DNA from 3 places in the Streptomyces sp. NPDC053427 genome. Region 2 is predicted to be linked to each of the others. Evidence: riboswitches for the same ligand, from Rfam matches in the RefSeq annotation. Region 2 holds a riboswitch; each other region holds the start of a gene.
The links. A riboswitch is a leader RNA that binds a small molecule or an ion and turns the genes downstream of it on or off. The one in region 2 is predicted to bind thiamine pyrophosphate.
Positions count from the first base shown of each region.

Region 1 (4,009 bases), on a different contig from region 2:
ACGCTCCGCCAGGCCGCGAACCGTCCGGCGCCCAGCACCCGCGCCGCCTCTTCCTGACGCGGATCGAGCTGTCCCCAGAGGCCGCCGACGGTCCGTACGACCACGGCGTAGTTGAAGAAGACGTGTGCCAGCAGAATCGCCCACACCGATGTGTCGAGGCGGACACCCCACAGGTCGTCCAGCAGCCCGCCCCGCCCGACCAGCGCCAGGAAGGCCGAGCCGACCACGACGGTCGGCAGCACGAACGGCACCATCACGACCGCCCGCAGCAGCTGTTTGCCGGGGAAGTCGAAACGCGCGAAGACATACGCGCCGGGCAGGGCGATCAGCAGCGTCAGCGCGGTCGAGGCCGCCGCCTGCCAGACGGTGAACCACAGCACATGCAGGACATCGGGATCGCCCAGCACCGCACCGATCCGGCCGAGCTGCCAGCGCCCGCCGTCCTTGAGGCCCCGCCCGACGATCGCCACGACCGGATACGCGAAGAACAGCGCGAAGAAGACGAGCGGCAGGGCCATCAGGCCGAGCCGCACCGCCGTTCCCCGTACGGGCCTCCGGCGCAGGCCGCGGGTCACTTCAGAACGAGCGAGGACCACTGCTTGATCCACTGTTCGCGGTTCTTGGTGATGGTCTCCGGGGCCAACGCCGCCGGCTTGTCGATCGTCGCGCCGTACTTGGTGAACAGCGCCGGCTCCTTGGCGTCCTCGAGGGCCGGGTTGACGAACATCTGCAGCGGCATGTCCTCCTGGAACTTCTTGCTCAGCAGGAAGTCCAGCAGCGCCTTACCGCCCTTCTCGTTCTTCGCGCCCTTGAGCAGACCGCCGAATTCGATCTGCCGGAAGCAGGTGCCGGTCGCGACACCGGTCGGCGCCTGCCGGGGCTCCGGCTTCTTGCCCAGGACCTCGGCGGGCGGGCTGGAGGCGTAGGAGACCACCAGCGGCTTGTCGCCCTTGCCCTTGCCGGCCGCGGAGCCCGAGAACCGCTCGGAGTACGCCTGTTCCCAGCCGTCGACGACCTCGACGCCGTTGGCCCTGAGCTTCTTCCAGTAGCCCTGCCAGCCGCTCTCGCCATACCTGGCGATGGTGCCGAGCTGGAAGGCGAGTCCCGGAGAGGACGTCGCGGAATTCTCCGTGACCAGCAGCCCCTTGTACGCGGGCTTGATCAGATCGTCGAAGGTCTTCGGCGGCGCGATCTTGTGCCGGGCGAAGTAGGCGCGGTCGTAATTGACGCAGATGTCACCGTAGTCGAGCGGCGTGACACGGTGCTTGCCCTTGTCGAGCTGCAGGTAGGCAGGCACCCCGTCCAGTCCCTTGGCCTTGTACGGGCTGAAGAGGTCTTCCTTCAGGCCGCGCGAGAGCAGGGTGTTGTCGATGCCGAAGAACACATCGCCCTGCGGATTGCCCTTGGACAGGACCGCCCGATTGACGGCCTGTCCGGCATCCCCGCCCGGGAGCACCTTGACCTTGTACCCGGTCTCCTTCTCGAAGGCGGCCAGCACCGACTTCGACGCGCGGAACGAGTCATGGCTGACGAGCGTGACGGTCTTGGCATCCGCACTGCCGCTGCCGCCCGAGCTGCCGCAGGCAGCGAGAGTGGTCATGCCGACCGCGGCGGCGAGCGCTGTCGCGGTGATCCTGCTGATGGTGCTCACTGATTTCCTCCTGGCTGGCCAGGAAGAGACGCGGCCCCGCCCGGTGTCCACGGCCTTCGACGTCGGGCGACGCAAGGCAAGCGGACGCGGGCAGGGCGCAACAGCATGAGTGACGACCGAACTTCCTACCCGGAATGACCCGGGCGAGGTTCAAGGGTCTGCGGGCACCGTAGGTCTACGACGCTTCCGCACTCTCAGCGCTGTGGCGCTCCCCTGTCGGATTGTGCATTTGTTCGATCACACGGTACCAGCGAGCGGTCAGCGTTCCGAGGCCGCGAGCTGCCCGCAGGCGCCGTCGATCTCCTGGCCGCGGGTGTCCCGGACGGTCACCGGCACGCCGTGCGCCTCGATGGCCCGCACGAACGCCAGCTCGTCCTCGGGCCGCGAGGCGGTCCACTTCGACCCCGGCGTCGGATTCAACGGGATGAGGTTCACATGGACCCGCTTGCCCTTGAGCAGCCGACCCAGCAGGTCACCACGCCACGCCTGGTCATTGATGTCGCGGATCAGGGCGTACTCGATGGAGATCCGGCGGCCGGACTTCTCGGCGTACTCCCACGCCGCGTCCAGCACCTCGCGCACCTTCCAGCGGGTGTTGACGGGGACGAGCGTGTCGCGCAGCTCGTCGTCCGGCGCGTGCAGCGAAACCGCGAGCCGGCATTTGAAGCCCTCGTCCGCGAACCGCAGCATCGCTGGGACGAGGCCGACGGTGGAGACGGTGATGCCGCGCTGGGACAGCCCCAGGCCGTCGGGCTCGGGGTCGGTCAGCCGCCGGATGGCGCCGACCACCCGCTTGTAATTGGCGAGCGGCTCGCCCATCCCCATGAAGACGATGTTGGACAGCCGTGCCTGGCCACCGGGGACCTCACCGTCGCGCAGGGCACGCATCCCGTCGACGATCTGGTGGACGATCTCGGCGGTGGAGAGGTTGCGGTCCAGCCCCGCCTGGCCGGTGGCGCAGAACGGGCAGTTCATACCGCAGCCGGCCTGCGAGGAGATGCACATGGTGACCCGGTCCGGGTAGCGCATCAGGACGGACTCGACGAGCGTGCCGTCGTGCAGCTTCCACAGGGTCTTGCGGGTGGTGTCGTCGTCGCACGAGATGTGCCGTACGACGTTCATGAGGTCCGGCAGCAGCTCCGACGCCAGCTTTTCGCGCGCCGCCGCCGGGATATCGGTCCACTGCGCCGGGTCGTGCGCGTAGCGGGCGAAGTAGTGCTGCGAAAGCTGCTTGGCGCGAAACGGCTTCTCGCCGATCGCGGCCACCGCTTCGCGGCGCTCGACGGGGCTGAGATCGGCAAGGTGGCGCGGGGGCTTCTTGGCTCCGCGCGGCGCGACGAAAGTGAGTTCTCCGGGTGCAGGCATGGTGCTTCCAGTGTCGCAGACGCGCGAAGAGGGGCCCGCCACGTAGTGCGGCAGGCCCCTCTGAGCGCCGGAACCCCCTCGTACGCAGCGGAAACGCGAGGGGAGCGGGTGGGGTTCGGGCGAGGATCGCAACGCCGGGGCCCGCGCCGCCCCGTGCGCGGAAGGCGCCCGGAGCGGCCGGGTGGGCGGAGGGCGGTTCAGCCGGAGCCGACGAAGACCACGAACAGCAGCCAGACGACCGGCGCGGTCGGCAGAAGGGAGTCGAGGCGGTCCATGATGCCGCCGTGGCCGGGCAGCAGGGTGCCCATGTCCTTGATGCCGAGATCCCGCTTGATCATGGATTCACCCAGGTCACCGAGGGTGGCGCTGGCCGCGACGGCGAGACCGAGCAGCAGGCCCTGCCACCAGGCGCCGTCCTTGATCAGGAACTCCATGCACAGCGCGCCGGCGACCATCGCGAAGAGCAGCGCGCCCAGCAGTCCTTCCCGGGTCTTTCCGGGGCTGATGCGCGGCGCGAGCTTGTGCGTGCCGAAGCGCCAGCCGACCGCGTACGCCCCGGTGTCGCTGACGACCGTCAGCAGCAGGAACGTCAGCACCCGCTGCGGCCCGTCGTCCTCGGCGGCGAGCATCAGGGCCACGAAGGTCGCCAGGAACGGTACGTAGAACGCCGCGAAGACACCGGCGGTGACGTCCCGCAGATAGTTCTCGGGCGCCTCGGTCATCCGCCAGACCAGGACGGCCAGCGCGGTGAACGCCATCGCCACCCAGGCACCTTCGGCACCCCGTACATACCCGGCGACCACCATGGCGGTGCCGCCGACCGCGAGCGGGACCAGCGGCACCCGGATGTCCTTGCGCTCCGACAGCCGCGAGGTCAGTTCCCACAGGCCCACCACGACGGCGATGGCGACGACGCCGACGAAGACGGGCTTGTAGACGAAGAGCGACGCGAGAATGACCGCGCCGAGGCCGACGCCGACCCCTATCGCGGCA
Region 1 covers NZ_JBITYA010000012.1:243,573-247,581, reverse strand. The annotation lists gene ACIGWZ_RS31115 (ABC transporter permease) at 1-596, opposite strand, end outside; gene ACIGWZ_RS31110 (thiamine ABC transporter substrate binding subunit) at 572-1,600, opposite strand; TPP riboswitch at 1,756-1,876, opposite strand; gene rlmN (23S rRNA (adenine(2503)-C(2))-methyltransferase RlmN) at 1,910-3,016, opposite strand; gene ACIGWZ_RS31100 (phosphatidate cytidylyltransferase) at 3,214-4,009, opposite strand, start outside.
Region 1: linked by a shared signal. The riboswitch ahead of ACIGWZ_RS31110 (thiamine ABC transporter substrate binding subunit) and the one ahead of thiO (glycine oxidase ThiO) in region 2 are both predicted to bind thiamine pyrophosphate.

Region 2 (4,009 bases):
GAGTGCCTGTCGTGCGGTGGTCATCGGGCGGCTTTCCCCCCAGGTCGGGGGCGTACGGGCCGGGGACTCCGGGCCGTACGCCCCAGTGCGGTTACGGATTCGGGTGCGGTGGCGTCAGACGGCGAGCGCCTGCGCCCGGCGCTTCACCTCCGTGCCGCGATTCTCGCGCAGCGCCTGCGCCGGGGTGCCGGGCAGGGTCTCGTCGGGCGTGAAGAGCCATTCGAGCATCTCGTCGTCGGCGAAGCCGTCGTCGCGCAGCAGGGTCAGGGTGCCGACGAGGCCCTTGACGACCTTGCCGTCCTTGATGAAATCGGCGGGTACCTGGAGCACCCGGTTCTCGCCGCGGCGCACCGCGATCAGCTGGCCCTCCTTGACCAGCTGCCGGACGCGTGTCACCTCGACGCCGATCTCTTCGGCGATGTCGGGGAGGGTCAGCCAGGCGGGGACGAGTCCATCGATGTTTGCGTCAATCTCGGTCACAGGACAAGCGTGCCATCTCGCACTGACAGTCGGTAGCCGGGCATCGCCATCGGGGGCGTCCGGCACACCGGAGAGTGACGCCCCGGCGCGCCCCCGCCGCCGCATGTCGCCGCTTTCGCCCCGCTTCCACCCCGCTGCCGGCGCCGCTTCCGTCCCGCTACTTCATCGCCGATTTCAGCGGTAGTGCGGCGTCCGCGGCCCGGCCGCGGTCGAGGGCGGCGCCCTTCTCGATGAGTTTGCGTCCCTGGGCCAGGTCCCGGGGGCGCCCGACCGCGAGCAGCGCCGCCAGCTGGTTCCGGCGCAGCCACAGCACGGACCAGGAGGCGCCGGACGGGTCGCCGCGCCAGATCATCTCGTCGGCGCCCTCGTGGTGGCCGGCGTACTGCACGAACCGCCCGAACTGCTCGGACCAGAAGTACGGGACCGGGTCGTAGACCACGCCCTCGGCCTCGCCGCGCGCGATGTTCTCGGCGACCGCGCGGGGGCCCTGGAGGGCGTTGTCCCAGTGGTGGATCAGCAGGCGGCGGCCGTAGCGGGCCGAGGGGAAGGAGGCGCAGTCGCCGACCGCGTACACATCGGGGGCGGAGGTGCGCAGCTGTTCGTCGGCGAGTACGGAGCCGTCCTCGGGGGACACGGCGACGCCGGAGCCGGCCAGCCAGCCGGTCGCGGGCCGGGCGCCGATGCCGACGACCACGGCGTCGGCGGGGAGCGTGCTGCCGTCCGCGAGGGTGACGGCGCCGGGCTCGACGGCGGCGACCCGGGCGCCGGTGCGCAGCTCGGCCCCGGCGTCCGCGTACCAGGCGGTCATATGGGCGGACACTTCGGCGGGCAGGGCACCGGCCAGCGGACGGTCGGCGGCCTCGACGACGGTGACCGAGCAGCCCGCCTCGCGGGCCGCGGTCGCGAACTCCGCGCCGATCCAGCCCGCGCCGACGACCACGATGTCGCGCCGGGCGGCGAGTACCGGCCGCAGCCGCTCGGCGTCGTCGAGGGTGCGCAGCAGATGGACGCCGGGCACCCCTTCGCTGCCCGGCAGCAGGACGGGGGCGGCGCCGGTCGCGAGCACCGCGTAGTCGTAGCCGATCGGGCCCTCGGCGGTGTCGGCCTCATGGGCGTCCGGGCGCAGCGCGGTGACCGGGCGGCTGAGGTGCAGGTCGATGCTGAGGGCGGCGAAGTCGACGTCGAAGGCGGTGCCGTCGGCCTTGCCGAGCAGCAGCGCCTTGGACAGCGGCGGGCGGTCGTAGGGCTGGTGGGGCTCGTCGCCGAGCAGGGTGATCGCGCCGCGCCAGCCCGCCTCGCGCAGGGCGACCGCGGTCTGCACCCCCGCGATTCCCGCGCCGGCGATCACGACGCGCGGCGTGTGGTCAGGGGTCCGGGAGGACTTGCTCTGCTCGCTCACCCGCTCACTGTAGGACGGTGGGGAAGGCCGTCCGCAGCAGCGCGCAAGGAGATCTCTGACACAGCGTCACGGACGGTGACGCCGGGCCGCCGCCCCGGGGCGCTCCCTTACGGCGCGTCGCGGGCCCGTATTAGGGTGACGGGTACACGCACTCGCGGGAGCCCGGACGTACCGGGCTGAGAGGGAGGCTGGCCGGCCTCCGACCGTACGAACCTGATCCGGGTCATGCCGGCGAAGGGAGGGGTTGGACGCTCATGCCTCCACCTGCCACACCATCCGTGCCCGCCACCGGCCACCCCGATGTCCTGGTCATCGGGGGCGGCATCATCGGGCTGGTCACCGCCTGGCGGGCGGCCGGCCGCGGACTGACGGCCGCCGTGGTCGACCCCGCGCCCGGCGGCGGCGCCGCGCAGGTCGCGGCCGGCATGCTGGCCGCGGTCACCGAACTCCACTACGGCGAGCAGACCCTGCTCGGCCTCAACCTGGCCTCGGCCCGGCGCTATCCGGACTTCACCGCCGAGCTGGAGGAGGCCAGCGGGCAGCGGATCGGCTACCGGCGGTGCGGCACCCTGGCCGTGGCGCTGGACGCCGACGACCGCGCCCATCTGCGCGAACTGCACGCCCTGCAGACCCGCTCCGGGCTGGACTCGCAGTGGCTCACGGGGCGCGAATGCCGCCGTCTGGAGCCGATGCTGGCCCCCGGGGTACGCGGCGGCCTCCGAGTCGACGGCGACCACCAGGTGGATCCGCGCCGCCTGGCGAGCGCCCTGCTGATCGCCTGTGAGCGCGCCGGCGTGGTCTTCCACCGGAACCGGGCGGAGCGGCTGACGGTCGACGGCGGGCGCGCCACGGGCGTCGAACTCGCCGGCGGCGGGCGGCTGCCGGCCGGTCAGGTCGTGCTGGCCGCGGGCAGCTGGAGCGGGCGGCTGGCCGGGGTGCCCGAGGCCGTGGTGCCTCCGGTGCGTCCGGTCAAGGGGCAGGTGCTGCGGCTGCGGCTGCCGGCGGTGCCGGCCGGGAGCCCTGCCTTCCTGTCGCGCACCGTACGGGCCGTCGTACGGGGCAATCCCCTCTACCTGGTGCCCCGCGCGACCGGCGAGCTGGTCCTGGGCGCCACGAGCGAGGAGCTGGGCTGGGACACCACCGTCACCGCGGGCGGGGTCTACGAGCTGCTGCGGGACGCGCACGAGCTGGTCCCGGGCATCACCGAGCTGCCGCTGGTGGAGACCTGCGCGGGGCTGCGCCCCACCTCCCCCGACAACGCCCCGCTGCTCGGGCCGACCGAGCTGCCCGGCCTCCAGCTGGCCACCGGGCATTTCCGCAACGGTGTCCTGCTGACGCCGGTGACCGGCGAGGTGATGGCCGAGTCGCTGGCCACCGGGCGCCTGCCGGAAGAGGCCCGCCCGTTCTCCCCCGCGCGCTTCACCGCCCAAGAGGCCGAGCGCGCCCGCGTCCCAGAGGAGCAGCCCGTATGAGCGCCCCCGCGTCCACCGTGTCGGTGTCCGTCAACGGCGAGGCCCGCGAGATCCCCGGGGACCTGACCCTCGACCGCTTGGTCGCGACGCTGACCGTGGCGCCCTCCGGAGTGGCCGCCGCGGTCAACGAAACCGTGGTGCCGCGTACCCAGTGGCCCACCACTCCGCTCGGCGACGGCGACCGCGTCGAGGTGCTCACCGCGGTCCAGGGAGGCTGATCCGCAGACATGGCCGACGATCCGCTCACCATCGGTGACACCACCTTCGCCTCTCGGCTGATCATGGGAACCGGCGGCGCGCCCAGCCTCGACGTCATGGAGCGCGCGCTGATCGCCTCCGGTACGGAGCTGACCACGGTCGCCATGCGGCGGCTGGACCCGAGCGTGCAGGGCTCGGTGCTGTCCGTGCTGGAACGGCATGCGATCCGGGTGCTGCCGAACACCGCGGGCTGCTTCACGGCGGGCGAGGCGGTGCTCACCGCCCGGCTCGCCCGGGAGGCGCTCGGTACCGACTGGATCAAGCTCGAGGTGGTCGCCGACGAGCGCACCCTGCTCCCCGACCCGATCGAGCTGCTGGATGCCGCCGAGACCCTGGTGGACGACGGCTTCACGGTGCTGCCGTACACGAACGACGATCCGGTGCTGGCCCGCAAGCTGGA
Region 2 covers NZ_JBITYA010000008.1:137,149-141,157, reverse strand. The annotation lists gene thiE (thiamine phosphate synthase) at 1-24, opposite strand, end outside; gene ACIGWZ_RS23095 (Rv2175c family DNA-binding protein) at 115-480, opposite strand; gene ACIGWZ_RS23090 (NAD(P)/FAD-dependent oxidoreductase) at 638-1,879, opposite strand; TPP riboswitch at 2,024-2,137, shown strand; gene thiO (glycine oxidase ThiO) at 2,134-3,351, shown strand; gene thiS (sulfur carrier protein ThiS) at 3,348-3,569, shown strand; gene ACIGWZ_RS23075 (thiazole synthase) at 3,579-4,009, shown strand, end outside.

Region 3 (4,009 bases), on a different contig from region 2:
CAGCATCCCCGCCTCGATCTCCTGGGGGGTGGCGTCCTTCTCGCCGCCGAACTGCTCGGTGATACTCCGGCTGATCTTCATCGAGCAGAACTTCGGACCGCACATCGAGCAGAAGTGAGCCGTCTTCGCCGGTTCGGCGGGCAACGTCTCGTCGTGGAAGGCACGGGCGGTGTCCGGGTCGAGGGCCAGATTGAACTGGTCCTCCCAGCGGAACTCGAAGCGCGCGTCGGAGAGGGCGTCGTCCCAGTCCTGGGCGCCCGGGTGGCCCTTGGCGAGGTCCGCCGCATGGGCCGCGATCTTGTACGTGATGACGCCGGTCTTGACGTCGTCACGGTCGGGCAGGCCCAGGTGCTCCTTCGGCGTGACGTAGCAGAGCATCGCGGTGCCCCACCAGGCGATCATCGCGGCACCGATACCGGACGTGATGTGGTCGTACGCAGGCGCGATGTCGGTGGTCAGCGGGCCGAGCGTGTAGAACGGGGCCTCCTCGCAGATCTCCTGCTGGAGGTCGATGTTCTCCTTGATCTTGTGCATCGGGACGTGTCCCGGACCCTCGATCATCGTCTGGACGCCGTGCCGCTTGGCGATGGTGTTGAGCTCGCCCAGCGTCCGCAGCTCGGCGAACTGGGCCTCGTCGTTGGCATCCGCGATGGAGCCGGGGCGCAGGCCGTCGCCCAGCGAGTAGGTGACGTCGTAGGAGGCGAGGATCTCGCAGAGCTCCTCGAAGTGCGTGTAGAGGAACGACTCCTGATGGTGGGCCAGACACCAGGCGGCCATGATCGAACCGCCGCGGGAGACGATGCCGGTCTTACGGCGGGCCGTGAGCGGCACGTAGCGGAGCAGCACACCGGCGTGCACCGTCATGTAGTCGACGCCCTGTTCGGCCTGCTCGATGACGGTGTCCTTGTAGATCTCCCAGGTCAGCTCCTCGGCCTTGCCGTCGACCTTCTCCAGAGCCTGGTAGAGCGGGACGGTGCCGATGGGGACGGGGGAGTTGCGCAGCACCCACTCGCGGGTGGTGTGGATGTTGCGGCCGGTGGAAAGGTCCATGACCGTGTCGGCGCCCCACTTGGTGGCCCAGGTCATCTTGTCGACCTCCTCCTCGATCGAGGAGGTGACGGCCGAGTTGCCGATGTTGGCGTTGACCTTCACCAGGAAGTTCTTGCCGATGATCATCGGCTCGATCTCCGGGTGGTTGATGTTGGCCGGCAGTACGGCGCGGCCGGCCGCGATCTCGTCCCGCACGAACTCGGGGCTGACGTTCTCGCGGAGGGCGACGTACTCCATCTCCGCGGTGATCTCGCCGCGCCGGGCGTAGGCGAGCTGGGTCACCGCGGCGCCGCCCCGGCCGCGGCGCGGCTGGCGCGGCCGGCCGGGGAAGACCGCGTCGAGGTTCTTGAGGCCGCCGCGCGGCGAGGTGTGCTTGAGGCCGTCGTCCTCCGGCCGCATGGGGCGGCCCGCGTACTCCTCGGTGTCGCCGCGGGCGATGATCCAGTTCTCCCGGAGCGGCGCGAGGCCCCGGCGGACGTCGGTGTCGATGTTCGGGTCGGTGTACGGCCCGGACGTGTCGTAGAGCGTCACGTCCTTGCCGTTGGTGAGGTGCACCTTCCGGACGGGGACCCGTAGATCGGGCCGCGAACCGGAGACATAGCCCTTGTGCCAGCCGATCAGCGGTTGGCTGCTGTCGGGGGCACCGTTCTGGCTGCCGTCCTGAGCGTTTTCAGGCGTGCGTGCATCCTGCAGAGTCATAAAGACCCAACTCCCTACGCCGGCATTACCCGGTAACAGGTTCGGCGGTCGACGCAGCGGCTTCCGTCCGCCGACGTTTCACGTGAAACGTCGCTGGGACGAAGGTCAGCGCCCTCTCAGCCCGGTGCTCCGAGCTCCCGCGATTGCAAAGGTGCCACCAAGGTAGCGGCCGGTGCGCCGAGGTGAACAGGGGGCCCCGAAGTTCTTGCAATGATCGGGGGGTGAGTTCTCCCGAGCCGCGTCACCGTTCCGCAGCGCACTCGCATGCGCACGGCCATGGGCCCGCCGCGCCCGTCTCCCGTCATCTGCGCAAGGTCATCGCGGCGGTTCTGATCCCGTTCGCGGCCGCGGTGGCGGTCGGCCTGGTGGTGCTGTGGCCGGGCGGCGCCCCGCCGCACAAGCCGTCCGGCGTCGGCTTCGACCAGCCCACGGAGCAGGCCCGGGTGATCAAAGTGGAGGAGGTGAACTGCGCGGATGTGCATGCCGAGCCACAGTCCCAGCCACCGGGAGCGCAGGGGCAGCCGCCGTCCGGGGGAGCGCCGAAGGGCAAAGAATGCCAGCAGGCGACCATCAAGGTCACTACGGGAGAGAACGCCGGGCGCACCTTCCGGACGGTGGTGACGCCGGACGCCTTGCGGCACTACACGGCCGGCCAGGGCGTGGTGGTGGCGTACTCCCCCAAGGCCCCGAAGGATCTGCAGTACTCGGTCAGCGATGTCGACCGGACGCTCCCGATGTGGGTACTGGCCGCCATCTTTGCGCTTGCGGTCGTGCTCGTCGGCCGGTTGCGCGGGGTGCTCGCGCTGGTCGCGCTGATGGCGAGCTTCCTGGTGCTGACGCTGTTCATCCTGCCGGCCATCCTCCAGGGCTCCAATCCGCTGGTGGTGGCGGTGGTCGGCGGCAGCGCGATCATGCTGATCGCGCTCTATCTGTGCCACGGTCTGACGGCCCGCACATCGGTGGCCGTGCTCGGCACGCTCGCCTCGCTGCTGCTGATCAGCCTGCTCGGCTCGGTGTTCACCGGGTGGGCGCTGCTGACCGGCAATACGGACGACACGACCGGACTGGTGCACGGCCTCTACCCGGGCATCGAGATCCGCGGCCTGCTGCTGGCGGGGATCATCATCGGGTCGCTGGGCGTGCTCGATGATGTGACGGTGACCCAGACCGCCGCGGTCTGGGAGCTGAAGGAGGCGGATCCGTCGGCGAGTTGGCGCACGTTGTACGGCGCCGCGATGCGGATCGGACGGGATCACATCGCGTCGGTCGTGAACACCCTCGTACTGGCCTATGCGGGTGCGGCGCTGCCGTTGCTCTTGCTGTTCTCGATCGCACAGAGCAGCGTCGGAACGGTCGCCACGAGTGAGGTCGTCGCTCAGGAGATCGTGCGCACGCTGGTGGGCAGCATCGGGCTGGTCGCCTCAGTGCCGCTGACGACACTGCTGGCGGCGCTGGTGGTCTCCGCGGACCGCCCGGAACAGGGCATGCCGAGGCCCGCGTCGGGGATGTCGCCGGCCGCTGCGGACGGTCGGTCCGGGCGGCGCGGTTCGCGCGGCAGGCGCCGTAAGCGATGACCGCCGCGTATGCGATGACCACCGTGAGGGCCGACCGCCGTAACGGGTGACGCCGTGAACGACGGTGCGTGCGGGAGGCGGTGAACGCGGACGGCGCTCAGCGCGCAGGACGGTGACGGGTGGGGGACCGGCGGACGGGCCGGTCCGAGGTCAGCCCGCCGGCGCTTCCGTGAGGATCCGGTCCAGTACGGCCTCCAGGGTGTCGCACACCTCCTCCTCGCCGAGCGGGACCAGACGGTCGGTTCGGTCCAGGAAGGCGACCAGCGGCGGCGCGCCGGCCCGGAACAGGGCCCGCTCGACGCCCACTTGGAGGCTGATGAAGACATCGCCGAGACGCTCGGGAGACGACGGCTCGATGCGTACATCCCCCTCGCCGGCCGGCCGGCTCAGCCCATCCAGCAGGAGCTCACGACTGAATACCCAGGTAACGGGCATATCGCCGGGGAGATCAAAGGTGAAACGGACGGCAAACGGATCGGCGATGTCGAAATCCAGCTGTACCGGGATCCGAAACGCGAGCTCCTCGGAGACGAGGAAGCTCATGATCACTTCTGCCTGAACTGTGTCGGTCATCAACCACTGCCCCGCAATTGATCGGAGATGGCCGGGAATCATCCCCCGCAGCCCTATGGACGCCATCGTCTGCCAGGCGCAAGCAGATCACAAGGAGTGAGTTTTCAGATACT
Region 3 covers NZ_JBITYA010000010.1:233,081-237,089, reverse strand. The annotation lists gene thiC (phosphomethylpyrimidine synthase ThiC) at 1-1,749, opposite strand, end outside; TPP riboswitch at 1,744-1,900, opposite strand; gene ACIGWZ_RS27515 (YibE/F family protein) at 1,971-3,323, shown strand; gene ACIGWZ_RS27510 (SsgA family sporulation/cell division regulator) at 3,474-3,896, opposite strand; gene ACIGWZ_RS27505 (IclR family transcriptional regulator) at 4,001-4,009, opposite strand, start outside.
Region 3: linked by a shared signal. The riboswitch ahead of thiC (phosphomethylpyrimidine synthase ThiC) and the one ahead of thiO (glycine oxidase ThiO) in region 2 are both predicted to bind thiamine pyrophosphate.